Regions from separate parts of the Thalassotalea insulae genome, predicted to be linked through region 3. Evidence: predicted binding sites of a transcription regulator. Region 3 holds the regulator's gene; each other region holds the start of a gene.
The links. Region 3 encodes LexA, which represses DNA repair genes until DNA is damaged. Its sites were predicted from a motif close to TACTGTATNNNNATACAGTA; they were not measured.
Positions count from the first base shown of each region.

Region 1: the regulator LexA is predicted to act here: its motif matches at 4,828-4,847, upstream of recA (recombinase RecA).
Region 2: the regulator LexA is predicted to act here: its motif matches at 3,669-3,688, upstream of dinG (ATP-dependent DNA helicase DinG).

Region 1 covers NZ_BSST01000001.1:3,340,458-3,350,422, forward strand. Annotated here, with positions in the region: gene QQK06_RS15130 (YqaA family protein) at 1-75, shown strand, start outside; gene QQK06_RS15135 (peptidoglycan DD-metalloendopeptidase family protein) at 239-946, shown strand; gene rpoS (RNA polymerase sigma factor RpoS) at 1,024-1,944, shown strand; gene mutS (DNA mismatch repair protein MutS) at 2,023-4,590, opposite strand; gene recA (recombinase RecA) at 4,896-5,924, shown strand; gene QQK06_RS15155 (winged helix-turn-helix domain-containing protein) at 6,108-8,252, opposite strand; gene QQK06_RS15160 (alpha/beta fold hydrolase) at 8,698-9,741, shown strand.
Region 2 covers NZ_BSST01000001.1:56,876-66,840, forward strand. Annotated here, with positions in the region: gene QQK06_RS00365 (cystathionine beta-lyase) at 1-458, opposite strand, end outside; gene QQK06_RS00370 (DNA polymerase II) at 824-3,280, opposite strand; gene dinG (ATP-dependent DNA helicase DinG) at 3,759-5,873, shown strand; gene QQK06_RS00380 (hypothetical protein) at 5,870-6,553, opposite strand; gene QQK06_RS00385 (MBL fold metallo-hydrolase) at 6,625-7,506, opposite strand; gene pdsO (sortase-associated OmpA-like protein PdsO) at 7,625-8,437, opposite strand; gene pdsR (proteobacterial dedicated sortase system response regulator) at 8,660-9,373, shown strand; gene pdsS (proteobacterial dedicated sortase system histidine kinase) at 9,370-9,965, shown strand, end outside.
Region 3 covers NZ_BSST01000001.1:2,251,523-2,261,487, forward strand. Annotated here, with positions in the region: gene QQK06_RS10270 (TonB-dependent receptor domain-containing protein) at 1-1,696, opposite strand, end outside; gene QQK06_RS10275 (MFS transporter) at 1,882-3,093, opposite strand; gene gtfA (sucrose phosphorylase) at 3,286-4,755, shown strand; gene QQK06_RS10285 (LacI family DNA-binding transcriptional regulator) at 4,836-5,867, shown strand; gene QQK06_RS10290 (hypothetical protein) at 5,934-6,245, opposite strand; tRNA gene QQK06_RS10295 (tRNA-His) at 6,437-6,512, opposite strand; gene lexA (transcriptional repressor LexA) at 6,669-7,292, shown strand; gene coxB (cytochrome c oxidase subunit II) at 7,837-9,366, shown strand; gene ctaD (cytochrome c oxidase subunit I) at 9,379-9,965, shown strand, end outside.

The DNA of each region.
Region 1 (9,965 bases), 1.1 Mb from region 3:
CGTAAGTGGATTGACGTAATAGGTTGGCTAATTGTAGTGCTAATTGTTATCGTTTATCTTATGTTGCAAAAATAAGCAGATCGAGAAGGTTTGCTCACAGAGTAAGAGAAAGTTAAGGTAAAGAGTGTTATTCAGATATAGTTTTGCATTTGTGTTATTGCTAGTTATTGGCTGTTCATCAAGGCAGACACCAGCGCCTGTGGTCGATGTTCAGGGACAAGTACCATTAAGTAAACGAGTGAAAAGCAGTATCAGGGGAAGTGAATATATAGTTAAAAAAGGTGAAACACTATATTCGATCTCATGGCGAGCGGGGTTAGACGTTAATACCCTGGCTCGATTGAATAAAATTTCTGCACCATATCAAATATTTCCCGGTCAAAAAATTTTTTTAGCGAAAAATTCTTCCAAGGCTAGTAAAAATAAACCCTCTAGTGAAAGCTTACCAGTTAAGCAACAAAAAGTTGTCAAAAAAGCTATTGCATCGAATAAAAAGCAGGAGTATGGTGAAAGTGTAAGAGGGCAAAAAATAAGCAAAAAGCCTTCGAGTACTAACCGGTCATTTTCACAAAAAATCAGACGTTGGGTCTGGCCGGCAAAAGGAAAGCTTTTAGCTAAGTTTTCCAATAGAAAACAAGGTAATAAAGGAATTGACATCGCGGGTAACCGTAATGATTCGGTACAAGCAGCTGCTGATGGCAGGGTAGTTTACGCTGGTGATGTGTTACGAGGATACGGTCAGTTGATCATTGTTAAACACAACGATGATTACTTAAGTGCCTATGCTCATAACGATCGCATTTTGGTCAAGGAACAGCAGGTTGTAAAAGCCGGAGACGTTATTGCAAAAATGGGTGATACTGACGCGGAAAGAGTCATGCTTCATTTTGAAGTTCGCTTTCGTGGTAAATCTGTAAATCCATTAAAATACCTACCGAGAAGATAATAATAGAGAAATAATATTGGAGTTAATGTGAATATTTAGTCAGTAATTTCAGCTTTGCTAGTGACGGGAGAAATGGCATGGGCATAGAAAAAGAATTAAAAAATATTGAATCTAATAGTAAGGAACAGGAAGTTCTAAGCAAAGTTCAGGATGAAGCACCGAGTAATTTAGATGCAACTCAGTTGTATCTGGGTGAGATTGGTTTTTCTCCACTATTAACCGCAGAAGAAGAAGTTTATTTTTCTCGTCTGGCCCTTAAGGGCGATGAACCTTCCCGTAAACGTATGATTGAAAGCAACTTACGTTTAGTCGTTAAAATTGCACGTCGATATAATAACCGCGGTTTACCTTTATTAGACCTGATCGAAGAAGGTAATTTGGGCTTGATCCGAGCGGTAGAAAAGTTTGATCCTGAGCGTGGTTTTAGATTCTCTACTTATGCGACTTGGTGGATACGTCAAACAATAGAACGTGCCATCATGAATCAAACCCGTACCATTCGTTTACCTATTCATGTGGTCAAAGAACTTAATATTTATCTCCGTACTGCACGTGAGCTGGTGCAAAAACTAGATCATGAACCTACTGCCGAAGATATTGCCCAAGAACTGGATGTGCCAGTTAAAGATGTCAGTAAAATGCTACGTCTTAATGAACGTATAGCCTCGGTCGACACCCCTTTTGGTGGTGAGTCTGATAAAGTTTTACTTGATGTTATTCCCGATGAAAAAGCCCGTGGTCCTGAAGGAAATTTACAAAATGATGATATTAAAGATAATATCGTCCACTGGCTGAATGAACTTAACTCTAAACAGCGAGAAGTGTTAGCACGTCGTTTCGGTCTGTTAGGCTATGAAGCAGCCACATTAGAAGATGTTGGTGTCGAAATTGGTTTAACTCGCGAGCGAGTTCGTCAAATTCAAGTAGAAGCATTAAAACGCTTACGCGATATTTTAAGTGCTCAGGATCTATCGATAGAAGCATTATTCCAAGCTTAATATTCCGTTTAGCTTAACCATAAAAAACCAGCCAATCGGCTGGTTTTTTGCTGAATTGAAGCTAATTAGTATTCACTGTTAAAGCTGATTTTTTAATTGAAACAATAAATCCAGTGCTTGTTTCGGGTTGAGTTCATTGGCGTCCAGCGCTTTTAGTTGGCTGACTACTGGATGTTCGGAATCTACCAGAGAAAGTTGCTCAAAGACCTGTTGACTGTTTTCAATAACCGACGGGGCTTGTTGGTTTTCCAGTTCAGTTAATCGTTGCTTAGCGCGCTGGATCACTGCTTTAGGTACACCAGCTAATTGCGCAACCTGTAACCCAAAACTTTTACTTGCTGCTCCTTCCTGTACAGCATGCATGAAAATGATATCATCGCCGTGTTCCATCGCATCGAGATGAACATTTGCTAGGCTGTCTATTTGCTCGGCCAACAAGGTTAATTCAAAGTAATGGCTTGCAAACAGGGTAAATGCCTTAGTTTTCACCGCCAACATTTCAGCGCAAGCCCAGGCAAGCGAAAGCCCGTCATAGGTACTGGTGCCACGGCCGATTTCATCTAATAGTACTAAACTTCTGTTAGTTGCATTGTGTAAAATGTTGGCAGTTTCTGTCATTTCAACCATAAAGGTTGAACGTCCGCTGGCTAAATCGTCGGATGCGCCAATACGAGTGAAAATTCGATCGACTAATCCTATTTTTGCTCCATCGGCGGGTACATAGCAGCCAATATGAGCTAATAGCACAATTAAAGCCGTTTGCCGCATATAGGTGGATTTTCCCCCCATATTAGGACCAGTAATGATTAACATTTTACGTTGTTCATTAAGCAAAACTGGATTGGCGATAAATGCCTCGTCGGTCATCTGCTCAACTACAGGGTGACGACCTGCTTCAATATGTATGCCCGGCGTTTTCACTAATTCCGGTTTTACATAATTGAGTGTTTCGGCCCGTTCGGCAAAGGTAGTCAGTACGTCTAGCTCGGCAAGAGCTTGAGATAGCTGCTGTAACTGTTCGATATCGGGTAAAATCAGCTCAAATAGCTCTTCATAAAGACGCTTTTCCAATGCGAGAAAACGGCTTTGTGCACTTAACACTTTTTCTTCATGCTGTTTTAGTTCATTAGTGATAAAGCGCTCATTGTTTTTTAGTGTTTGCCGGCGAATATAATCATCAGGTACTTCGCCAGAGCTGGCTCGGCTGATTTCAATATAAAAGCCGTGGACCTTGTTATAGCCTACTTTTAACGTTTGAATGCCAGTTCTTTGTTTTTCTCGCTCTTCCAGTTGCGCCAAAAATTCGCTTGCTCCTTGGCTAAGGTCTCTCAAGGTATCGAGTTCCTGATGATAACCCGGAGCAATGACACCACCATCTCGGATCAATACTGGTGGATTATCAACAATAGCGTTATTAAGTAGCTGATAGAGCTCTGGCATAGGTTGTAATCGCTGAGCTAGCTTTGCTAATTGCGGATGTTGTTCTCCTGACACACTGGTAATTAAATTTGGTAGTTGACCTAACGCATTACGTAAACGGGCAAAGTCTCTTGGTCTTGCTGAACGTAATGCAATTCGTGCGACGATACGTTCTGTATCACCAATAGTTTTAAGCTGAGGTTGCAACGCAAAATGTAATTCGCTTGTTAACAGCTCACTAATGGCGTTTTGTCTAAATTGTAATTGATTGAGGTCTTGTAGCGGGAAGTGTAACCAACGCTTTAATAACCTTGACCCCATAGGAGTCGAAGATTTATCTAATACCGCTGCTAGGGTGTTTTCTAATCCACCTTGTAAATTTTGTGTCAACTCGAGATTGCGCCTGGTGGCGGCATCAAGTATTACGCCTTGCTGTGCTGATTCTGCCACAATAGCGCGGATATGAGGCAGTGCACTGCGTTGTGTATCTTTCACATATTGTAAAAGACAACCAGCGGCGCATAAACCTAATGGATAATCATCGACGCCAAAACCACTGAGTTCTTTGGTACCAAATTGCTGATTCAGCAGGTTAGTGGCAGTTGCTAAATCGAATTCCCAGTCTGGACGTCGGCGTAAGCCTTTATAGCGCTCAATAACGCTAAACTGTGAAAACGATTCTGGGTACAAAAGCTCAGCGGGTGATAAACGTTGTAATTCTGCTTGTAGTTGCTCTATAGATTGCGGCTGGCAAATAACATAGCGACCACTGGTCATATCTAAATATGACAGGCCGAACTGAGTTTTTTCTTCAAATATACATACCAACAGATTATCTTGCCGATCGGCTAATAACGCTTCATCACTGACGGTACCAGGGGTAACAATACGGACTACTTTTCTTTCAACGGGTCCTTTACTGGTTGCTGGGTCGCCAATTTGTTCACAAATAGCGACGGATTCACCTAACGCCACCAGCTTGGCAAGATAAGTTTCAACCGCATGATAGGGCACGCCAGCCATTGGGATTGCGTTACCACCGGTTTTACCACGGGCCGTTAAGGAAATATCTAATAAATCGGAAGCTTTTTTCGCATCGTCAAAAAACAACTCGTAAAAATCTCCCATGCGGTAAAATAATAATATTTGAGGAAATTCGGCTTTAATGGTTAGGTATTGACGCATCATCGGGGTGTGCGAAGATAAATCAGCAGTGGAATTTGTCATTAAAAATTATTCTTTTTGGCTTAAGCTAATCTAAAAGTGATAGCGGATATTATGCCATAAGCGTTCTCGCGATCATCGCCTATTTTTGCTATTTTCTTATTTTATTGGCCTAAGTGAATACTGTATCTCTGTAAATTTTTTACTAATGGGTGAAGTAAATCGTTAGCTTTTAAATTTAACTCCTTTAAAAACAAGTTATTAAAAAATCAGAATTAGATTTTCTAAAAAAACTCTTGATACTGTACGGTCATACAGTATACTTTGCCGTATTGAATGATTATATCTATTTATCTGTGGAGCAAGAAATGGACGAGAACAAAGAAAAAGCACTCTCTGCTGCGTTAGGCCAAATTGAACGTCAGTTTGGTAAAGGTTCAATAATGAAGCTAGGTGAAAACCGCAGCATGGACGTAGAAACCATTTCTACAGGCTCTCTTGGACTTGATATTGCCCTAGGCGCCGGTGGTTTACCTATGGGACGCGTAGTTGAAATCTATGGTCCTGAATCAAGTGGTAAAACAACGCTGACATTAGAAGTGATTGCTGAAGCGCAGCGTAATGGTAAAGTCTGTGCTTTTGTTGATGCCGAGCATGCGCTTGACCCTATTTATGCTGAAAAGCTCGGGGTAAACATTAATGAACTGCTAGTGTCACAGCCAGATACTGGTGAGCAAGCATTAGAAATTTGTGACATGTTAACCCGCTCCGGTGCTGTTGATGTCATCGTGGTTGACTCTGTTGCCGCATTAACGCCAAAAGCTGAAATTGAAGGTGATATGGGGGATTCTCATATGGGGCTTCAAGCACGTATGCTCTCACAGGCAATGCGTAAACTAACCGGTAACTTAAAGCAGTCTAATACCATGCTGATTTTTATTAACCAAATTCGCATGAAAATTGGTGTGATGTTTGGTAATCCGGAAACCACTACTGGTGGTAATGCCTTGAAGTTTTATGCCTCTGTTCGTTTAGATATCCGCCGTATTGGTGCGGTTAAGCAGGGCGATGAGATTGTTGGTAATGAAACTCGAGTTAAAGTGGTAAAAAATAAAGTTGCGCCACCGTTTAAACAAGTTGAATTTCAAATTCTATACGGTGAAGGGATCAATAGCTTGGGTGAGTTAATCGACCTTGGTGTACAAAATAAATTGGTAGAAAAAGCAGGTGCCTGGTATAGCTATAATGGTGACAGAATTGGTCAAGGTAAAGCGAAAGCGGTAGATTACCTTAAAGAACATCCAGAAATGTCTAAAGAGTTAGATACTAAATTACGAGATATGTTTTTAAATCGAAATAAAGATGTTCAAGAGCAGGAAGAGCCTGTCGCAGAATAAGCTTAAGCTAAATTTAACGTTAAAAAGCCATCAATATGATGGCTTTTTTACTGTTACTTGTTTAGTTACGAAAGTAAAAGTACTTTGTTTTGGAAACTTTAAAGTGTATCTGCTAGGTGAGAGAAGTCATCACGATTTTCCGGATAATATGAGTAAGCTAACTATGTTTCCAATATCGAATATCTAGTGGATAGTACGATGTACATCGCCTTCCAGACTTTCTATGTCACTTACCATTATTTGACCGTTATTGACATCATAGCTAGAAAGTTCATCTAAAAGATATTTTTTACTCTTTTTAGTATCGTTTAATGGCACTACATTTAAGTAGGTATTGCCGTTTTCATCGCTGCCATAATACAGCGTATTTGAGTCTATTTTTACATGATAAAAACCATCTGCCAGGTTTAGGTGTAGAGGAATAGCTTGATTCTGATTAACGGCTGAATAGCTTGTTAATTCTGCTAATTTAGCACGATATAGGGCATTAGTTTGCTGTTCAATTAAATAGATACCATCAGGCTGTTTACTATCTGTCAGTCCATATGCCCATTGGCCATTAATTGGTTGAATTTTCTTATTATTCAAGCTGACAACTACTAATTCCGGACTACCGTCTACCACAGTCGTTATGGCTGCTTTGCTTTTTGACAGCCAATCGAGAGAAATTATAGGACTTTCACTCGAATAGATTAGATGCTCTTGTTTTAGTAATGTTAGCGGGTTGACGATACTCAATTCACTTATTGGCAAATGATAAATTTTATTTTCTACATTGAGTAAAACACTTTGATCATCGGTAGACACCGCGATATACCCTAACCAATAAGGGAGAGCAAAATTAGTGACTATCTTGGCTTGGTTATTGTCATAATGCGCTAAATATAACTGCCTGCGGCCACTGCGCTCTGAAACAAATAAGTACTGTGGACTATGATGAAATAATGCAGGGTTACTATCATTAACCGTTGAATTATCAATTTTTTCTACTTGTTCTGGAGGCACTAACCAACGATTACTAAAGTTTTCTTGTTTGGTACTAAACAACAAATTTTGACCGTCAGGAAATAACGTCATGCGTGGTGCCAAGTACTCAGATACATTGACCACAGTCGTTGCATTGTCACCGTCTAAATCACTTTTTATAATTTGATGCGCAGGTGGCGAAGCATAATAGTAAATTTTTTTAGAATCATGATGCCATATAGCCTCATAAACCGGACGGTTAAACTTGACTCCTTCGGTAATTTCATTAGTCAGTAAATCCAACACCAGTAGCTGGGTTTTGTAATCGCTATTTGTGCTCATTATTAACAGTTTTTCTCCATCGGGAGAAATATCAATACTGTGATGGCCCCAGCCAGCAGGCTCTGTTTGGGTAGCTAGACTATGCTTTTGGCTTTTGAGCTCAAAAGCATATATTTGATTTGGCCACAGGTTTTTCGGCTGTGCTGCATAGTAAATTACTTGTTGCTCGGCGTGGTAATCAATATCTTTAATTCGCTTGTTGCTACAGTCAAATAACTTCTCTACGGTGTGTTTTATCTGATTTACCGATGAAAGTGTGGCTCGATATACACCACAACTGCTTTGTTTTTTATCAAGATAGAACAAGTTTGTTGTTTTACCATCCTCTTGAGTATCCAATGCAATGATTTGGCTCATGCTAACACTACCTATATCTATTTGTTCAGTTTGCTCAGTATGGATATTTTTCAGCCATAGTTGAAAACGCGCATGTTTAGCGTCTTTTTTAAGGTAATATAAGTGCTTCCTATCAGGATGCATACGCGCTGATTGTTCTGCGCCATGTGAACGAGTTAACGCTTTAGTATAGTAATGTGTACTACTTTCGTGATCTTTATCGTGAAAGAATTGCCATAATAAAACACATAATAGTATTGATAAAAAAATGAATATGACTTTGCGGTTATACTCACTTGATAATATTTTGGGGTTACCGTAGTCTTTTCTGGTTTCACTCGATATCTGTTTAGTAATATCTGTCACAGAATAGGGAGCAATCGGGAGCACCTCAGATATCAATCGATAGCCTCTTTTAGGCACTGTTTGGATATAACGCGGGTTCTTTGCACCGTCACCTAGTACTTTACGTAGATTAGCAATCATTTTGTTGATGGCATTATCGGTAACAAGTGAGCCAGGCCACAATGCATCTAGGATATCTTGCCGAGAAATAATGCTATTGGGTTGCTCAACAAAAAGGGATAGCAATTCAAAAAGTTTAGGCTCTATCGCTACTTCCTGATCTTGGCGTAATAATCTTGTTTGTTTAGTGTCGAGGACGAACTCGCCAAATTGCTTCATAAAAGTTTGTTGTTATATTGAAAAATGCTTAACGAGCTTATCACACTGATAATTAAATATAAAAATGGCTAACGCCTGTTTAAGTTAGTTTTCTGATATTCACCTTTTCTTCATCTTTTTTCCCAACAATTTCATTACTTTTTCTAAGCTCTTAGCCACATTACTTACTTTCAAACAGTAATTAAAAAATAATGGAATTTTTATGATTAAACAGATAGTAATTTTTATCTTTGCGTTTTTGTTTGGCTTCAAAGATGTAAGTGTCAATGTTCGTGGTATTTCAATAACTGACGGAACCGCTTCTAATTTACTAGACGCCTCTTAGTTTTTATTTTACTTCATCCTCACAAAGTTTGCTGATCTGAGGTCTGACATATTTGTGTGCATTAGTGAAATTATATAACAAGAAAGAATTATTTGAATGACAATAAACGGAGTGTATTTGATGACAAAATGGTTGAAAAAAATAGGATTGGGAATTGGATTTTTATTCTCTTTTTTACTGCTGCTGGGATTTAGCTACGAACAACTTTCAAGAAGTTCAGCAGAGCGAGTGCATCAACAACCTGGGGAATTGATTGATGTTGGTGGCCATAAGCTACATATAGTGAAAAAAGGGAGTGGTGGGCCAACGGTAATTTTTGAGTCAGGACTAGGCTATAGTGGTCACCTTCCTTGGTTTAAGGTTCAAGAAGAAGTGGCTAAATTTGCTACTACTATATCCTATGATCGAGCTGGGCTTTTGTGGAGTGAGCGAGGTGAAAACCCTAAAACAGCATCGGCAATTGCTGCAGAGCTTAACGAGCTATTAACCAATTTAGGGCTGGAAAAACCCTATATCTTAGTTGGTCATTCATTGGCTGGTGTTATCCTTCGCCCATACGCACTAAATCATATCGAGGATGTTGGCGGTATGATTCTGGTTGACGGTTCACATCCAGATATGGAAGAACATATGTCAGCAAGGCTGAAGAAAGAGTTAATGTCGTCGCCACCGCCACCACAGCTTATAAAAGCAGCCGTTCATCTTGGATTAGCGCGATTTATGTTAGCCGATAACTTACAACCAAACACCAAAAAAGGCGATAACATTAATCAGGTAGTGACAACAATGCTTCATAAAAGCCTCACGGGATATGTTGACGAGATGACAAACGCAGAGCAAATGATGGCGGAAGTGAGCGATATGCGTGTCTTAGGTGATTTTCCACTAACGGTTATTACCGCGATATCTCCTGCACGCGTAGACAACACTGGTTTTGATGATGATCTAAAAAAAGAATTGTTAGACTTATGGCTAAGGTTACAAAAAGACTTACTGACCTTATCTAGCAACAGTACTCATGTATTAGCGCCTGATAGTGGTCACTTCATTCAGCTGGAACAGCCGGAGCTTGTTGTTGAAGCGATCCGTGAAATGGTGTCGAAGAAGTCTGGAGTAATAGGGACTAATAGGTCTGGTACTCAATTAAAAACCGAGCTTAATTAATAATCAATGACGAGAAAATAAATAAGACGCCTATCTTTAATAGAGGTTAGTCCCAATTAGGAGTCTTATTTTCTAGCTCTGCAGAAGTGCTTATAAGATCAGTGAAAAAATATGCATTAGTGATTGTGGTGGCGCGGGTCTATGCAGGATTTTTTAAAATAGAGCCGTATTTGAGTACTTGAAGCTCGAAATAAGGTTGTTGGAGTTTTAGGAGCTGCAATACA
Region 2 (9,965 bases), 2.2 Mb from region 3:
GGAGACTCTAAAAAGACGATAGCGGTATTTTCTTGGATCAGCTGCTCAATATCTTTACCTATTAACGGATCATAATAAGTGGTTTCAACGCCAATACGGGTCAAAACCTTATCGCAAAAGTCTCTGGTTGGCTCATAAGCTGTATCGACCATTAAAATATGATCACCAGCTTTAACAAAGGCTAAAATCGCATTGGTAATCGCCGCTGTGCCGGATGGATACAGCGCGCAGCCCGCTCCACCTTCAAGCTCTGTCATCGCATCTTGAAAAGCAAAAGACGTAGAAGTGCCGCGACGACCATAAAATAATACCTGCTCACCACGATGGGCAGTGGCATGTTTCATCTCTTTTACCGACTCAAACACTACTGTTGATGCTCGTTCCACCGGTGGATTTACTACGCCTCTCGTCCATTTTTTACTACGTCCGGCATTAACGATTTTGGTATCTTTTCTCATTAAACTAATTCCATTGACTTATTTAGATATCGTGACACTTTAGCATTCTAGCCATCTAAACATCTTTATTCGTTTTAATCAAACCCTAATCAAAAAAAGTGCGAGTGATTGTTATAATTTTATCAGCCTGCACATGCATTATGGTTATTAATATTAAAACATTTGTCTCGAAAACTGTTGTCACATAATTCACATAATTCAGTTTATTGATAAATAGTTGCTAGCGTAATAAAAGCACGCTTCATCAGCTTGGATGTCTATATTGAGCTTCCTCGCAAGACCTTACGCGTATTGCCTGTCTATCTAACAACAGTTCTCTGGCTCCTCATGAAAATGCTGTTGAAGCATTTACGTCAGCACACTTTTTAAAACAATGATTGCTGTTGATCAACAATCGCCGTAAACGACTCATTAATAAAAGGCAAAATGGCATCTGCAACAGTAGCTATCTGTTTATCAATATATAACTGATAATCCAATGGCGCGGTAACATAGCCCTTGGCCTGTGGCCCTGCTGTAGTTAAATAATATTCAATCCAGCCTTTACCCTGAAATTTTAACGGTTTGCCTTGTTGTTGATTAATAGCATCAGCTGCGCGCGCTGCTTTAATATGCGGCGGCACATTTTTCACATACTCACTGAGTCGTTTACGAATCCGTTTACGGTATACGAGTAAATCATCCAATTTACCGTCATAAGTATCTTGCACCACTTGCATAACATACTCTTTGACTGGTTCCTGGTTAAAGACTTTTAAATACAGACTACGTTGAAAGGTTTTTGCTAATTCGGTCCAGTCAGTTCTAACACTTTCCAGTCCTTTAAATATAATTTGAGTATCACCATTTTCCCGCACTAAACCTGCGTAACGCTTTTTGGTACCAACATCTAGCCCGCGAATTGTCGGCATAAAAAACTGACTAAAATGAGTTTCAAATTCAATTTCTAGCTCACTTTTAATATGAAATTCCGCCTCTAATTTTTGTTGCCACTGGCTATTGATAAATTCAGCCAATGATGCTCCAAGCGCTCGGCTTTGCTCGGCGCTTTTATCATTACCGACATGAACAAATATCGAATCAGTATCACCATAAATCACCCGATAACCTTTCGCTTCAATCCAGACTTGCGTCTGCTTTAATAATTGATGGCCACGTTTAGTAATAGAGCCAGACAAACGAGGATCGAAAAATCGGCAGCCGGTCGAGCCCAAGACACCGTAAAAGGAATTCATAATAATCTTAATTGCCTGCGATAACGCCGCATTGTTTTCTTGCTTTGCTTTATCCCGCTCTTGCCACAGATCTTTAATGATCTGAGGTAAAAAATGCTTATCACGTGAAAAATACGCACCATCAAAACCTTCAATAGCATCTTCTGGTGCTTTTAACCCCTCGATCATTCCCATAGGGTCAATATTAAATGAGCGAATAATACTGGGATATAGGCTCTTAAAATCCAACACCAGTACATTTTGATAAAGCCCAGGAATAGAATCCATGACATAGCCACCTGGCGAGACTAAACCTTTTAAACCATCACCAAGGTTAGGCGCGACATAACCTGCACGATGCAACTTAGGTAAATAGAGATTAGTAAAGGCTGCGACTGAACCGCCGATACGATCTAAAGTCAGCCCGGTTAATTGCGCCCGTAACATCGCAAATTCCAGTAATTGCGTTTTTTCAAAAATCTGTGTCACTAAACGGCAGTCTTCCAGGTTATAAGCTGCAAGCGCTAATTTATCATGATGAAAATTGTCGGTGATCTCCTGCACCCGGTTATCAACATCTTCAACTTTCTTCCCTCTAGCCAGCAATTCAGTGGCGACATAATCGAGTGAGAAGCTTGGAAAGTTATAAGTGGCGGTTTTTAGCAAATCGATACCATCAAGCACTACCCGACCTGCGATATCTATATATTGCTGGCCACTATTATTATTTTTCCGCCATCTAGGCGCTTTACCGTCACGACCGATTGAAAAAAGTAATTGATACAAATCACAACGTTTTTGCAATACATTAAAATCAAACTGTACGACATTCCAGCCGATAACCACATCCGGGTCGTGTTGCTTAAACCAGTCAATTAATGCGACAAGCAAAGCCTTTTCATCCTCAAGCCATCTAATGCATGGCGCAATTTGTTGCCGCTCGATTAATGGCAACTTACTCTTAGTGTTTGAATTGTCACCTATCATCAACACTTGCGTTAATGACTTACCATTTAGCGCATGGGAATATAAACCGATAGAGTAAAGCTCACCCTGCATCGAACATTCAATATCCAGTGATACCATGTCCAATAAAAAGCCACTGTCTATTTGTGTTTTAGGGATCGGCCGACATTGTTGGGCATAAATACGAGGGGCTGCGTGACTGGAAGTATTTTCAGCCATGATTGCCTGTTCACTGACATTAAACTGGCAATGGGCGGTGACAAAACGTTCCATCAAAAAACGATCTTCCGGTCGAAAATCATCTTCATAACATTTGATGCGATAACTCGCTAAGATTTCTTTTGCACGATAATAATCGCGCATCGAACGAAAATAGATAGCGCAAACTGATTGCTGATTAAAGGTTTTTAACGCCAATGGCGTTATTTTCTCATAACTGATGGCATGATCATTTAGATATTGCGTTACCTGCTGTTGTAGAGTTGCTTCAACAAAAAACACCGTCGATTGCTGCGTAACTAAAACATTGGCCGGCCCCTGCTCGGTCTTTAGCCAATAAGACAGGCAAATCCCCTGCTGAGTATCAAAAGCCTGGCGCGTCAGTAAAAAGCCTGACAATAATTTATCTGCAGGAATTTCCATTTAAAGGTTCTAATACCAATTGAAATAACGATTTAACCCATTCAGAGCTATGTCAGGGAAATTAGAACAAAACAAATTGATGCCGTTGTAGTTACTCTCTAACAACACAATTTGTACAGTTATCATTTTCCTGACAAACTCCCAAAAGGCGAGTTTAAAAGGCTTATATGCAGCGTTACTGATTTTGATAAGGTTATTACATGGATGTAATATATTAGGGTAACGCAGGAGCAGTTACCGAGAATAACCATTATCTGCAATCAAAGCCTTGCCTACATCAATGTAGGTACTTAGGTTTTGCCTATAATATAAAACCTGTGCCTATATGCCGTTTAATTCTCGCTCAATGATCAAAAATTTAATTCAGTTGCTATAATTAGCCACCACAAACTGTTAATATATACAGCATTGTAAAATAAAAGCTGAGCAAAGGAAACCGAGCTTAGTCGAGCTAAAGGAATAATTTCCGCTACTACTTATGCTATCCGATAAAATAAAACAGGCGATTCGCAGCGCCTACAAGGCAATTGGCGAGAACCTAAGCAACTTTAATCCAAGAAAACAGCAAACCTTTCTCATTGCGGAAATAGCTAAAACCTTAGCGGGTGATTATGACAAAACCCGTAAAATCATTGCTATCGAAGCTGGCACTGGTACCGGTAAGTCCTTAGCTTATTCATTAGGCGCGATCCCTTTAGCACTGACACGACAAAAAACCGTCTGTATTTCTACCGCGACGGTGGCATTACAAGAACAATTAGTTGATAAAGACTTACCGTTTTTAAAAAAACATGCGGGCTTAGATTTTAATTTTGCGTTAGTTAAAGGACGCCAACGTTACGTCTGTCGACAAAAACTCAAACAAGCAGTGAGCCAGGAAGAAAATCCTCAAGCAGGTTTTACCTTTGCCGAAAAACCGAGTGAATATGAGCTTAAGTTATTAAAAAATCTCAATCAGGCGTTAGCAGAAAACCGCTGGCAAGGCGATCGTGACTCCTGGGCCGACCCGATTCCTCAGCACATCTGGCAGTCAATTCAATCAGATAAACATAGCTGCATCAAAGGACAGAATGAACATAATCATTGTCCATTTCATCAGGCAAGAGAGGCCATGGAACAATGTCAGGTATTGGTGATTAACCATAGTTTACTGCTTGCCGATTTAGAACTCGGTGGTGGGAAAATTTTACCCGCGCCAGAAGATACATTTTACGTTATCGATGAGGCACATCATCTGCCAAAGGTTACGCGTGACCATTCAAGCGCAAGTGTTACCTTAAAGGGAGCCCTAGACTGGCTTGAAAAAACCAAAGAGTTAGGCGATAAAATGGCAAAATTGATCAAATCGAATTCAGCTATCTCACCATCACTGAAACTCGCCGATGATTGTCAGGAGTTAATCGCAGAATTACAAAAAGTATTGCGTTTTATCGACAATAATCAGGCATTATATTTCACGCCAGCAAACAAAAATAACTCAACATTTACTAATGATAATGATTCGGCACTTTTTCGTTTTGAAAATGGCGTAGTCCCCAAACTGATCAAGCAACAAGCAGAAGACCTGACAGAATTAAGTAAGAAATGTTTAAGCCATAGTAACAAACTCTATAACCTGTTGGTGGAATCGGTAAAAGATGGAGACAGTCAAAGTTACCTTGCTGAGCCGTTACTGGCAGAATCAGGTTTTATTATTCAGCGACTGGAAAATTTTAACGCCCTATGGGCAATGTATGCCAAAACCGACAGTGAAAAATCTGCTCCATTGGCACGCTGGTTAGAAAAAATCAGCGGCAAACGCCAGGATTATTTATTATCGGCATCACCAATCGAGGTCGGCTTTACTCTAGAAGATATGTTGTGGTCAAAATGTGAAGGCGCGGTGTTATGTTCTGCGACCATTTTAGCGTTAAATTCGTTTGATTATTTTCGTCGTCAGGTTGGACTAGCAACCAACGATGGCACCCAATATCAAAAAGTAGACTCACCATTTGATTATCAAAGCAATGCGCAATTAGTCATTGCTAAGATGACTAATGAACCCAGTAGTCCACAATTTACTGACGAATTAATTAAACAATTACCCGCATTAATTAAGCAAGACAAGGCGACCCTGGTATTGTTTTCTTCCTATTGGCAAATGGAACAAGTGGCAAAAGCGCTTAGAGAGCAACATCAGGTGCAAATTCAGGTTCAGGGTGAACAAGCAAGACAGCACATTATCGACACCCATAAAAAGCGCTGTGATAACGATGTCGCCAGCGTTATTTTTGGCACCCAAAGTTTTTCTGAAGGGCTAGATTTACCTGGGAAATATTTAACTAATTTGATTATTACCAAGTTGCCTTTCTCAGTGCCGACTTCCCCAGTAGAAGAAGCTCAAGCTGAATATATTAGCGCCAAAGGCGGTAACCCGTTTATGTCGATATCGGTGCCAGATGCGTCAAAAAAATTGATCCAGGCTACCGGCCGGTTATTAAGAAATGAACAAGACACTGGCGTGATCACCATCATGGATAAACGTCTACTGACCAAGCGCTACGGCAAAGAATTACTCGCGTCTTTACCACCTTATAAAATCATCAAAGCTTAATGGTTTAATATTGGAAAATCGGCCTCGGCCGCTAGTTTGGCTTCCAATAACGCTTGTTGTAGCTGAAGCAAAATGGTCGATTTACTTTTGTGAAGATAATGAAAAGCATCAAATGACTTTAGTACCACACGTTGATACTGATTATTATCTAAATCCGAGTAATTACCATAACCTTTAACATCTATCGATAAGATATAATTAAGTCGTGACGCCTGAAGCATCTTGCTGATCTGACTATCTCGTGGTACTTGGTAACTGCTAGCCTTCTTATCTACCATAAATTGAGCAGACGCAATACTACCGCTTATCGTACCAATTAGGTTATGTTTATCATCTAATGCCTCTTTGGAACAAGGCATAGACAATTGACAATAAAGTACCAAATCCCCGTGACCCAACGCCACCGGCACCCTAATATAATCGGGCAAAGACTGCTCAATTAATTCCGCTCTCACTAACACAGCGTCAACATTGCCACTATTAGCTTCACTGATGCCGCGCATCGGTGGGTATTCTTGAAATTTTACGTTAAAACCAATATTTGTATAGGCTTGATGGACAACATCTTTGACCCAGCTAATGATCGGATTATCCGGCAAGGCACTGATCACTATCACGTTGTCTTTGTTTATTGGACTTGCATAACTCAACGGAAGCAATGGCAATGTTATTAACAACAAACATATTCTAAGCATATTATTTTTCTAATTTTTATCTTTAGTTTTATTGTAGTAAAACACCCCTATGTTAGCTAAAAAGAACGATTAATAGTTTTACTATCGCCAACGGTTGAAAAATATTGATACTGACCACTTTTTAGCTGGTTAGGCACTTTCATCGGTACATGAATGCCAACATTACTATCGGCTGAAATAATGTCTGTTAAAATATCACGCCCTTCTGCGGAAAAGAAAAACCAGTATGGGGGAAAGTTGATATCAATTGTATGTTGTCGCCAATGCTGACGATAAGGCAGATAATGTTGAACATCCGGATCTGCATCTCCCATATGCATCACGCTGACATTATCGTTTAACACCACCTGAAACAAAATATTTTCAACGTCAGCACGACTGGGCCACCCGGCATGTGGAATACGGATAGCTGATACCGCTAACCCTGCACTTTTTTGTTGCCAGACATCGTCCCCCAATTGCAAATCAACCGCTATCATACGTGATGGCGCAATTGATAATTGCTGTTCAGCCATATACTGAGTTAACTGAGTAATAGCTTGTTGTGAGGCATATAATTTCACTTGCGTAAAGTTTTGCAAATAACGGGCAACACTGTCTACAGCAAAATGATCTCTATGGGCATGGCTGATAAACACCGCATCAACATCATCAAATGGCGCAGCGCCCGCGAACATAGCCTGTTTAACCTTATCTGGTACCAATTGATAAATGCCGATATTGTCGTGAAAAAACGGATCAAAGAGTATTTTCTGCTGTTTTGTTGCAACCAATAACGCTTCATTTCCCAAATATTGAACAACGCCTTGTTCAATCAACAACTGCTTGCCCCTTGCTTTATTATCGTTGACACCTGGCTCTGGAGAATGAAAGTCGTGGGCACCCACAACATGAATGCTGCCTAAAAAAAATGATAACAATAACAACTGCCACGCCATAGTAATTTCCTTTTATATGTGATTGCCTTACTATATGCTGAGCCAAGAAAAAAAGCCAAGACGGGAGCTTGGCTTTGCATCAACAATTATTTTATCTTAAAAGATAATCACCTCCTTTTTAATTATTACTCACTGTATGTTGGTTGGGTTGATCCATGCCATTCGGTTGTAACTTGATCACTACACGTCGGTCATAGAAACTGACTTGACGCTCATTATTGGCGACCACAGGCGCTTGTTCACCAAAGGCATAGAGACTAATACGTTCTGGTTCAATGCCCTGTTCAATTAACGCCTTTTTCACTGAATTAACCCGGGCAATCGATAGCGCATGGTTAAGCTCATCACTTCCTTGCAGATCGGTATAACCAGATAAATCAACATTCACATTCGGCGACTGCTGTAGCAATTTAGCCAACGAGGATATTTGTGGTAAATAATGTTGTTTAATTTCGCTCGAGCCAGTGGAAAACTGCAGGCTCATTAATAAATTTTCTGCCTGTAGTTGACTGGCAAGCTGTTGCTTTTGCTGTAAAGAAAGCAACTCATCTTGATAGGATTGCTCCGCTAGCTGTAACTGACGTTGATAACGTGATAACGCTGCCTGATATTCGTTCTGCTGATTATCTAACTGCACGGCTAATTGCTCCTTTTCATCTACCACATTGATATGATTGGCGGTTAATACCCCGATAACGCTTGAAACAATGGCGCCAATTGGACCAGCAGCAATAGCACCAACCACCATACCGGTGCCAAAACCAATATTTTCATTTCTTTTTTGCTGCTCAGCTAAAGTCTGCCTGTCTAATACTGGTGTCACCTTAGCCGAAGCTTCATCAGCCATTACCGGTGTTGTCACCAAAGTGAGAAGCAAAGCGCAGGTCAATGCATTACTTTTAAATAAGGTTGGGCGAGTTAATATAGCCATAGTTATATCCTTTATATCAGTGAGTTGTTTATGCAATTGCAAGTCATCACTTGCGTTGTTTGATATGGCTATTAAAACAAGATAAAAAGGCATTTAACCGGCGCAAAAAAGGCAATGTTAAGGTCAAATGTGGCAACATTATGGCAATTTTAATAAATGCGCGATTTTGCCAATTATTTTCGCTATAGTGCAGAAAAACTAAGTCGTAAGAGAGTATTCACTTTGAAACGTATTGCTATCGTAGAAGATGAAGCAGCGATCAGAGAAAATTATGCTGACGTGTTGCGTGCTCAAGGATATCAAGTGCAAACCTTTGCTAATCGCGAGAGTGCCACCTTGGCATTTCAGCTAAAATTACCCCACCTGGTCATATTGGATATAGGTTTAGCACAGGAATATGACGGAGGCTTTGTCTTATGTCAGTGGCTAAGAAGTCAAAGTTCGACCTTGCCAATTATCTTCTTAACTGCACGTGATAACGATGTGGATACCGTTTCCGGATTACGTATCGGCGCCGATGATTATTTAACCAAAGATATTAGCCTGCCTCACCTAACAGCGCGCATTGCGGCGTTATTTCGCCGCGAAGATGCCTGGCAACAACCAACACAAGAAGATCAATTGTTAACTATCGGTTCATTAACCATCGACAGTCAAAAAATGTTGATCCGCTGGAATCAACTGCCGGTTGATATCACCATTACCGAATTTTGGATGATCTATACCTTAGCCAAACAACCCGGCCACGTAAAAAACCGTCAGCAACTGATGCAAGACGCCAATATTTATGTCGATGACAGTACGATTACTTCACATATCAAACGCATACGAAAAAAGTTTATTCAAATCGATGCTGCTTTTGATTGTATCGAAACCGTTTATGGCATGGGCTATCGCTGGTTGCAAGAATCCCCATCAGACACAGCAGCATCATAATGAAACTAAGATTTGGTCTACGCAGTAAGTTATTATTGCTATCCACATTTTTGATAACCATCCCCTGGTTTGGTTATCAATATGTCTGGGAAATGGAAAAATATCTGCGCTTTGGTCAGGAGCAAACCATTTTAGGTACCGCGCGAGCGCTGGCGACTGCCTTACATGAACGACCAAACCTGTTTAACAATCAAGCGAGCTTTTTACCCAGCGTTGAAAAAGGTAAAGATCTGTACGGTTATCAGTTATCACAACCAATCAACCTTGACGGTGATTATTTAGATTGGCCAGATTTTATTAATAAAGCCCATTATTATGGGCTAGACAATGTGTTACCTGGTAGTGAAGTCAGCAGCGCGAGTCAATTATCGCTTAACTACACGGCCAGCGTCGGTAAATTTGATAAGTATTTATACTTTTTTATCAAGGTGATTGATGATCAAGTGATCATGCGCGATAGCAATGCACTGAGTATTAATAAAAACGATCATCTGGAACTAGCATTCACCACACCACAAGGTACATTTCAACGCTTTATTATTAGTAATAAAAATTCAGGTTGGATAGATGCGTTTCAAATCAACCACCCAAC
Region 3 (9,965 bases):
TAGCGCCAAATGAGTATGAGTTGTAACTCCAGTCATAGTTCACTGGTGAGGCATTGGCATTGTCGATTGAAGAGACGCTTTTTTCTGGTTGTGAAATGACGCCATCGCGATTGATATCTACTTCAGATTGAACGGCACCCGCATAGTAACCGGTTGCCGTGCCGCTATCATGGCGGACACTGAAATCTAACAGTAGATCATCAAGCTGAGAAGAAATAGCGATATATGGCGCTTCAATATCATATTCGATGTCATAATTACGCTGACAACAGTTACCCCAGGCTGGTACTCCATAAGCATATAAGCCGTTATCTGAGTAACTGGTGCCGTCAGCTGAGTTGACATTAAGTAGCGCTGCATTATCACCTTTCATTTCCATTAAGTAGGAATTCCATAGCCATGACATACTGACGTTTTGTAGTGCTTTGTAATAACCAAAGGTGATGCTGGTATCTTCTATGGTTTTAGTCAATTTTAGGTCATTAACGATGGAGCCAAAATCATTCATTTCAACATCAAAGGTATGAATACGCATGATGGTGTCACCGGAAAAACTCTCACCAGCAGCAGGGCCATTGGCATAGGTTAGGGTGGCATTATCGCCTGCTATACTATTGGCAATGGTTGCAGCATTGCCGACTTCAGCGGGAAAAGGAGAGAGAAAACTGCCTTTCACTGAAGATTTTCTGAATCGGTTTTCAATGGTCCAGTCATTAGCTAAATCAAATGATGCTTCAACACCAAACGCATCAACTTGCGGGTTCATGCCATCTCGCATATCGCCACGGCGTAATTGGCCGTCGGCACCTAAGGATATCGTTGATAAGAAGTAAGCTGAATGGGGAGTATCAGAATTTGAGTCAAATCCGGGTAATGAACTACCGTCTGATTTCATTGGCATAGGTAAATAACCGATGCTTTTGTCATCTAAATGTTTGAAGTAAAAACGTAAATAGCCGTTATTAAATTCTTTAGTCAGGTTCGCTTTAAGCTGACCACCCTCGTTGGCGGTATAACCGGCATCTCTTGCGCCATCACCTTGACGAACAAAACCACCAACATGGAAATACATAGAGTCATTCAGTTCACCACCGTATTCAAAATCGGTGCGTAAGCTATCATAATCCAGACCAAAGGTGGTGGCTATGCTGCCAGATTCTTCCATGCCGGTTTTACTAATGATATTGATAATACCGCCAGGTGCATTACTGGCAAGAGTTGACGCTGAACCACCGCGAATAGATTCAACGCTTTGCATGGTGTTATCTAGACGAAGGAAAATATCGGCGTTACCAAAGGCAATATCGCCAAATTGCATAATAGGAAGACCATCTTCCTGCAATTGTAAAAACTTAGCGCCACCAGCAGCAACCGGTAAACCACGTACCGCAATATTAGCATTACCTTCACCACCGGAAGATTCAGAACGTACCCCAGGAATGGCACGGAACGCCTCGGCTGTTGTTCTTGGGGTGGTGGTTTCTAATTGTTCAGCGGTAAAGCTGCTAACTGATACACTGGATGCCATCACTGTGGCACCTTTAACTACACCCGTTACCACAATACGCTCAAAATCTATGCCTTGGTTTTTTTCTTTACTTTCAGTGGCATCAGCTTCCGCTGCATTTAAATTGGCACTGATAGCGATAGCTAACGTACTCAAGATAAATTTTTTATAAGTAGAGACCTGTTTCATTTTCTTCCCCCAGTTTGTTCTATTGTATGTTGTTTTGTTAAATAAATCGTAATCGCTATGGTTATCTTTATAATTATCTTAATCGATTAAGATAATTATTTGATGAATTTTCTACTTTTTGCAAGTGTTTTTTTTATATCATCAGGATAATTGTTTTAAGTTTTTGATAAATAATATAATTTATCTTAGGTTGGATCTGCTATTAGATTGTAAATCGCCCCTAGGCTGAGTAGTGCAGCAAAAAAGGTAGCCAGATAAAACCCATAAGCAACGTGACCAAAAAAATCACTTATCATCCCCATTAGCAAAGGGGAAATGGCAGCCGAGGCCGCAGTAAAGAATAGAATGATCCCTGCGACCGCGCCATGCTTTGACTTATCAAAATGACTGATCCCTTTAGAATTTAATGTTGGGTAGATCATTGACATAAACAGCCCGGAAAGTGGTAATAACACTACGGCGGCATTGACACCGATAATTGCTGTTCCCAGATAACATAGAAAAACAGCGGATGAAAACCAAAATAGCACTTTTTGCCAGCTAATATGTTTTAACAGCCAAACGCCAAGAAAGCGTCCGCCTGCTCGAAGCACAAAGAAAATAGTTAGCGCATAAGTTGCTAGCCATACCATTGAGCCTTGGTAATCTGCCAGTAACGTAGGCATCCAGACATAAATGGCAACTTCTGTGGCAACATAGAGCGCAACGGCTAATGAAAAGCCAATGGCATAGGGGTCTTTCATCATTTTTAGCGAGTTACGTAAACTTATCTGTTCTGTCAGTTTATGTTTTGTTGATGGGTAGTGAGTTTTGCTGGCAATTACACAAAGCACTACACATAACACGCCGGCGCTAATATATAAATATTTCCACGATACGCCGGAAGTTAATAAGTAACTGACCACGGCAGGGCCGACGATGGCACCGACACCAAAAAACCCCTCAACTTTATTCATGGTTGCCGTATGGTCTTTAGTGTTAGCTGAAATGTCGCCAATGAGTGCTAACGCGCCGGTTTTAAACAAGCCGACAGCTAAACCTATTAATGCCAGTAGTACCAGAAAGTATAGAAATGAGCTCCCTGCAGCAAACAAAAAGCAGGCAATGGAAAATACCATCAAACCAATGATGATAGTGAGCTTGCGGCCCCATTTATCAGCTAAGTAACCGAGAAATAATCCACTAAGTGCGATAAAAATCATCGGAACATAATGAAAAGCACTCACTTGCGTTAAATTTAACTGATAGGTTTCGATAAGTTGTGGAATGATCACACCTACTGAATCTGATGTCATGGCAAAAACAAAAAACATCATATAGGTTAATAGCTTGATTCGAGCCACCGCTGCGTCTTCGATGGGCGATTGAGTTAATGTTAAGTGACTCGTCTGATTCATCATATTTCCCCTTGTCGCAAATATTGTCATCGCTGTTCATGCGATGAGGGTTGCTCACTTATTTAACTTTAGCTTGTTTGTTCGTACTGACCCTTACTAAAGAAAACAAAATTATTGCTTGATTAAATTTGTCTTGTATATAAAGATATATCTTAATCGATTAAGATGCAATTTAAAATTTATGGTAGTTTTATGAAAAACAATGTTCAGCTCATTACTTATGTTGATAGGTTAACAGGTTCAGATATTTCGGCGCTGAATACACTATTGCATAATCAGTTTTCAGATTTATTTTCTGGCGTGCACTTGTTGCCATTTTATTTTCCTATTGATGGCAGCGATGCTGGTTTTGACCCGATAGATCATACACAAGTCGATAGCCGTTTAGGGCAGTGGCAAGATGTTAAGCTATTGGGAGAAGCGCATGAGTTAATGGCTGATCTTATCGTTAATCATATGTCGGCGCAGTCACTTGAGTTTAAAGACGTACTAAAAAATGGCAAAAAGTCACCGTTTTGGGAGCTTTTCTTAACAAAAGGTAAAGTTTTTCCTAGTGGTTTAACTGAGCAGCAACAGCAACAAATTTATCGTCCTCGACCTGGTAGTTGTTTTACCGCTTTTGACCTACCTGATAATGAAAGTGCGGAGTTCTGGACGACGTTTACCAGTAATCAGATAGATATAGATGTTAACTCTATCGTCGGGCGTGAGTATTTGTCTCGCATCTTAACCATCTTTGCTCAAAACAATATCAAGATGATCCGTTTAGATGCGGCTGGTTATGCTATTAAGAAGGCTGGAACCAGTTGTTTTATGATCGATGAAACCTTTGACTTTATTGATGAGCTAACCAAATCTGCGAATAAATTAGGCATGGAAACTTTAGTCGAAATCCATTCGTATTATCAAACTCAAATTGAGATCGCTAAACGGGTTGATCAGGTTTATGATTTTGCGCTGCCGCCGTTAATTCTACACAGTATTTTTAGTAGCAACTTTAATGCACTGATTCAATGGTTAACTATTTCACCGAAAAATTGTATTACTGTATTAGATACTCATGATGGCATAGGTATCATTGATATTGGTCCAATGGACGGTAAGCCAGGATTATTGACTGAGCAGCAAATAGATCAGTTGGTGGAGACGATTCACATTAATAGTGGTGGAGAGAGTAAAATGGCCACTGGCACGGCGGCAAGCAATGTCGATTTATACCAAGTGAACTGCACCTATTATGATGCGCTTGGTCAAAGCGATTATGGTTATTTACTAGCCCGTGCGATTCAGTTTTTCTCGCCAGGCATTCCACAGGTTTACTATGGTGGTCTGCTCGCTGAAACTAATGACATGACCTTGCTAGAGCAAACCAATATTGGTAGAGACATCAATCGTCCTTATTTAAATGACGCGCAGTTAGCGCAGGCAATTGAGAAGCCATTTGTAAAAGCCATGATGGCGTTAATCAAACTTAGAAATAGCTGCAGTGCTTTTGATGGTGTCTTTAGTGTCTTAGGGCAAGGTGCAGAAATCACGTTGGCGTGGGAGAATGAAGAGAGCCAGGCAAGGTTAACGATTAACTTACTAGACAAGTACAGTGTTATTGAATTAACCGAACGTGGTGAATCTACCCTTATTGATCTGCAAGAGCTGTTAGCCTAGCGTTTTGATAGTAGGGACGTTTTGCACTTTTTATGAAATAATGCCAACAAAATTAACGCTACTATTAACCCAAGGTAACCATGACAGCTAAGAAAATATGGACGCTTAAAAGTATTGCTAAAGAATTAGGGGTATCAAACGCCACTGTATCTAATGCATTTAATCGTCCGGATCAGCTTTCTAAAAAGCGCAGAGAAGAAATTCTTGCATCATGCCGAAAACTTGGTTATTCAGGGCCAAATAAGGCAGCACAATCATTGAGAAAAGGGCAATTTAATATTGCTGCCCTAGTATTGCCTGATAGCGTTGAATATATGATCACAGACCCGGTCGCTAGTAGTTTTGTTAAAGGGGTTTCTTCAGTACTAGAAAAAAATAAGGTCAACTTACTGTTATTTTCTGGTGTTTCGGACAGTATCGACAGTGTTGCTGATTTTGTTGATGGCTTTATTTGTTATGGTAGCCCACGTAACTCTGCTTTAATTGAACAGCTTAAACTTACTGATAAAAAAGTAGTGACCGCAGATTTTGATATTGACCGTAAAGCCTCGGTTGGTATTGACAATCAACAAGCGGCTTATGAAATAGCAAAACTTGCAATAAAAACTAAAGATGACGATGTAGCGATATTAGGGCTTAGGATCATTGATTCTCAGCTTACCAGCAGAGTATATGATTTACCTGAGCTGGATTTACACGCCTCTATTTCTCATCAACGTCTACAAGGCTATCGGCGGGCGATAGCGGAGTTAGGGGTTAATTTTAGGGAAGACAGGCTATGGAATATTCCAGAAAGTAATCATCATTACGCGTTAATTGCGGCAAAAGAAGCATTATCTTCCAGCCCTAGACCAAACGTGCTCTTGTGTATGAGTGATACAATTGCATTAGCGGCGTTAAAAGAAATTAATGCTATGGGGCTGAAAATACCTCAAGATATTAGAGTGGTTGGTTTCGATGGCATTGAAGAAGCAACTCGCTCAACCCCACCGTTAACTACTATACACCAACACAGTGAAGTCAAAGGCAATAAAGCCGCAGAGCTTTTTATTAGCCGAGCCACTGACACTATTACCATTCCCTATTATATTGAGAGTGGAAAAAGCTGTTAATTAGCAGAGTAATAACTGGAAAATTTTTATCGTGGCTTCTGGATGAACACAACAGTTAGTGTCTGTTTACCGTTTATCATCATGTGAGAATAGATAGTGCCATATCTCGGCAAAGCTTGCTTTTATTAGCCAATAAGTAAGTGAATGGTGGCGATGCTTTGCGCAAATTTCGCGCTTTTTATGATCTTGCTGTTGATGAATTTCTTTTAACTGCTCTTTGGAAGCTAAGTCTTTTTCTTGCGCTAGTTTTTTGTTCATCGCCTTATTAGCGCATTTGGCATAAGCCTTCCTTGCTTTAGCATCAAGATTTGCCAAAATACTGCCCGTTCCTTTGACCACTTTTCCTTTCACTATTTCATGTGAATGCAACATGCTCATGATAAAGCCCATATAGTTACCAACTTACATTAACTAAGACCGTATAACTTAAAGATTAGTTTCAGATATAAACGTAATGGTGCAATGGCAAAGCATGCCAAAAGTAATTTTAAATGAAAGGTTTAAAGATCAAAAATGCATAATTTTTGATCTGCAAGCACATGTAAGAAAAATTTGAGAGAGTAAAAGAATGGGGTGGCTAATGGGACTTGAACCCACGACAACCGGAATCACAATCCGGGGCTCTACCAACTGAGCTATAGCCACCACAGAAGAAATATGGTGCCTTTCTAAGGCGCGAGGATTGTATTGTATTTCGCAGTTAGTTGACAAGGAAAAGTTTTATAAAATTTTAGGACTTGCGATTATTTACAGCCTGTATACAATAACAGTGATACTGTGCAAACTTACAGGAAGTGCCAAATGTCTGAATTACGTCCTCTCACTCCTCGCCAAGAGCAAATTTTTGAATTAATAAAAGAAAAAATTTCCGCTACTGGGATGCCGCCAACGCGTGCTGAAATTGCTGATTTTTTTGGCTTTAAATCGGCCAATGCGGCGGAAGAGCATTTAAAAGCGCTGGCGAAAAAAGGTTATATTGAAATGTTACCTGGTACGTCGCGAGGTATCCGTCTGGCCGAAGAATTGATTGAAGAAGCCGGTTTGCCGTTAATTGGCCGGGTTGCAGCAGGTGAACCTATTTTGGCACAGGAACATGTTGAAGACAGGTATCAGTTAGACGGCAATTTATTTCATCCTTCGGCGGATTATTTATTGCGCGTTAATGGTGAAAGTATGAAGGATATCGGTATTTTGGACGGTGATCTCTTGGCAGTGCATCAAACTACCGATGTCCAAAATGGTCAGGTCATTGTTGCCCGGGTTGAAGATGATGTCACTGTTAAACGTTTTAAACGCGAAGGCAATGTTGTTTATCTACATGCTGAAAATGAAGCCTTTGCTCCGATTAAAGTTGATCTCACTACTCAGCACTTTAATGTTGAAGGCCTCGCCGTAGGCGTTATTCGTAATGCCGACTGGATGTAATATGATTTCATAATTATCCCAGCAGACTTTCTTTCTCCATGAGAGAAAGTCTACAAATCACACTTCTGTTTAAAAATTAAGCTATTAACGATATATTTCTAAGAATAATTATCATTTCCTCGTAATATTATTGCTATTAGATTGTTTTTTGTTCAAAAAATATCCTTGCGGTTTCTTAATATCTAAGATTTTTTAGAGTAATTGCACAAAAAGTAAACATTCTCTCTATCCCCTATCAGACGTGCGATCTAATTGTTTAGAGTTGTAACTCTATTGTTATTGTTAGCTTTTTTCTTAAAATTGTAAAAAATTATAAATTGACCTAGATCAAGAATTAGGTAATTCTAGGATAGAAAATGAACAAATATAATAATAAGGCGAACTTTTCACTGTACAAAAATTCGTCAGGAAAATAACAATAAAACATACACCAAAAACTAAGACATAAGAGCTAAGCATTACTATGTAACTTCAGTTTTGGAACTTAGAAGGGTAGAGGAGATGTCGAGTGAGTAGACGTAACCTAGGTTGGCTACTGTTAGGGATGATTCTTCCTAATATAGCTTGGGCGGAAACGCAGTTGAATCTTACCAAAGGTGTCACGGAAATCAGTAACGAAGTGTATGGATTACACATGTTCGTGCTGTATATATGTACCGCCATTGGTGTTGTAGTATTTGGCGCTATGATTTGGTCGATGATTTTTCATCGCAAATCTAAAGGAGCAAAAGCGGCGTCTTTTCATGAAAGTACAAAAGTCGAGATAATCTGGACGGTTGTGCCCATTCTTATTTTAATCGCGATGGCAGCTCCTGCCACTAAAACACTGATTGCGATGGAAAATAATGATGATTCTGACCTGACTATTCAGATCACAGGCTCTCAATGGAAATGGCATTATAAGTATTTTGATCAAGGCATAGAATTCTACTCAGTTTTATCTACCCCTCGAGAACAATTTCAAAACCAGCAGGGAACTGGGCAAGATAAAGGCGAACACTATTTATTAGAAGTGGATAAGCACTTAGTGATCCCGGCGAATAAAAAAGTACGTTTCTTAATGACCTCAGATGATGTTATCCACTCTTGGTGGGTGCCAGCGTTTGCGGTTAAACAAGATGCGAACCCGGGCTTTATTAATGAAGCTTGGACCAAAGTGGATAAACCGGGTATTTATCGCGGCCAGTGTGCGGAGCTTTGCGGTAAAGATCATGGTTTTATGCCTATTGTGGTAGAAGTCAAATCAGAAGCTGATTTTGATAACTGGCTCAATGAGCAAAAACAATTAATCGCTGATGCGAAAGCAGCTGAGGCGGCATCACTGAATGCGTCAATGTCAATGGATGAGTTAATGCAATTAGGTGAAACTACTTATAATGCCTATTGCGCGGCATGTCACCAACCAACTGGATTAGGTTTACCACCAGCTTTCCCTGCACTTAAAGGCAGTCCTTTGGCTACATCGGGCAGTGTCGCAGATCACATTAACGTTGTCTTTAATGGCCGTGCCGGTACCGGTATGCAGGCTTATGGTAAACAATTAAGCTTAAAAGAAATTGCAGCAGTCGTTACTTATGAGCGTAATGCTTGGGGTAACAATACTGGAGATGCAGTACAAGCAGCAGATGTTCAGGCTGTAGCCGGTGGTAGCCCGACAGCAGCACCAGTTAAAGAGGCAGTTGAGAAAGTGGTTGAACAAGTTACTGAAGCTGTATCTGAAGCGGCAACTGCGGTCAGCGAAGATTTATCTAAGCAATATACGCTTGATGAAATGATGACAAAAGGTGAAAAAGTTTATAACACTATGTGTGTTGCTTGTCATCAACCGACAGGTGCAGGCTTACCACCAGCGTTCCCACCATTGAAAGGCAGCCCAATTGCGGCCGGTGATATAAATGTCCATATTGATATGGTCGTCAACGGCAGTAAGAAGAATCCAGCGATGGCTGCGTTTGGTGCTCAATTATCTAAAACTGACATTGCTGCGGTAATTACCTATGAGCGAAATGCTTGGGGTAATAATACTGGTGATGTTGTACAACCCGCAGACGTTGATGCTGCAAGTGCTAAGTAGGGAGGCAGAATAATGACTACAGAAGCTATTCACGACTCGCATGGGCACGACGAACATCATGACCATAAAATGACGGGTATCAAACGTTGGTTATATACCACTAATCATAAAGACATAGGTACTTTGTATTTATGGTTTGCGTTTATCATGTTGTTGACTGGCGGTGCGTTAGCGATGCTCATTCGCGCCGAGCTATTTCAGCCTGGATTGCAGTTAATGGAACCAGACTTTTTTAATCAGTTAACGACAACGCATGGCTTGATTATGGTGTTTGGTGCCATTATGCCAGCGTTTACCGGCTTTGCTAACTGGATGATCCCTATGATGATAGGGGCGCCCGATATGGCATTGCCAAGGATGAATAACTGGAGCTTTTGGATCTTGCCATTTGCTTTTTCAATATTGATTGCATCTTTTTTTATGGAATCTGGGGCACCTAACTTTGGCTGGACCTTCTACGCACCACTATCGACCACTTATTCAAATGGTAGTACCGCATTCTTCGTCTTTGCCGTGCATATTATGGGTATTTCTTCCATTATGGGGGCGATCAACGTTATCGTTACTATAATGAATATGCGGGCGCCAGGCATGACTTA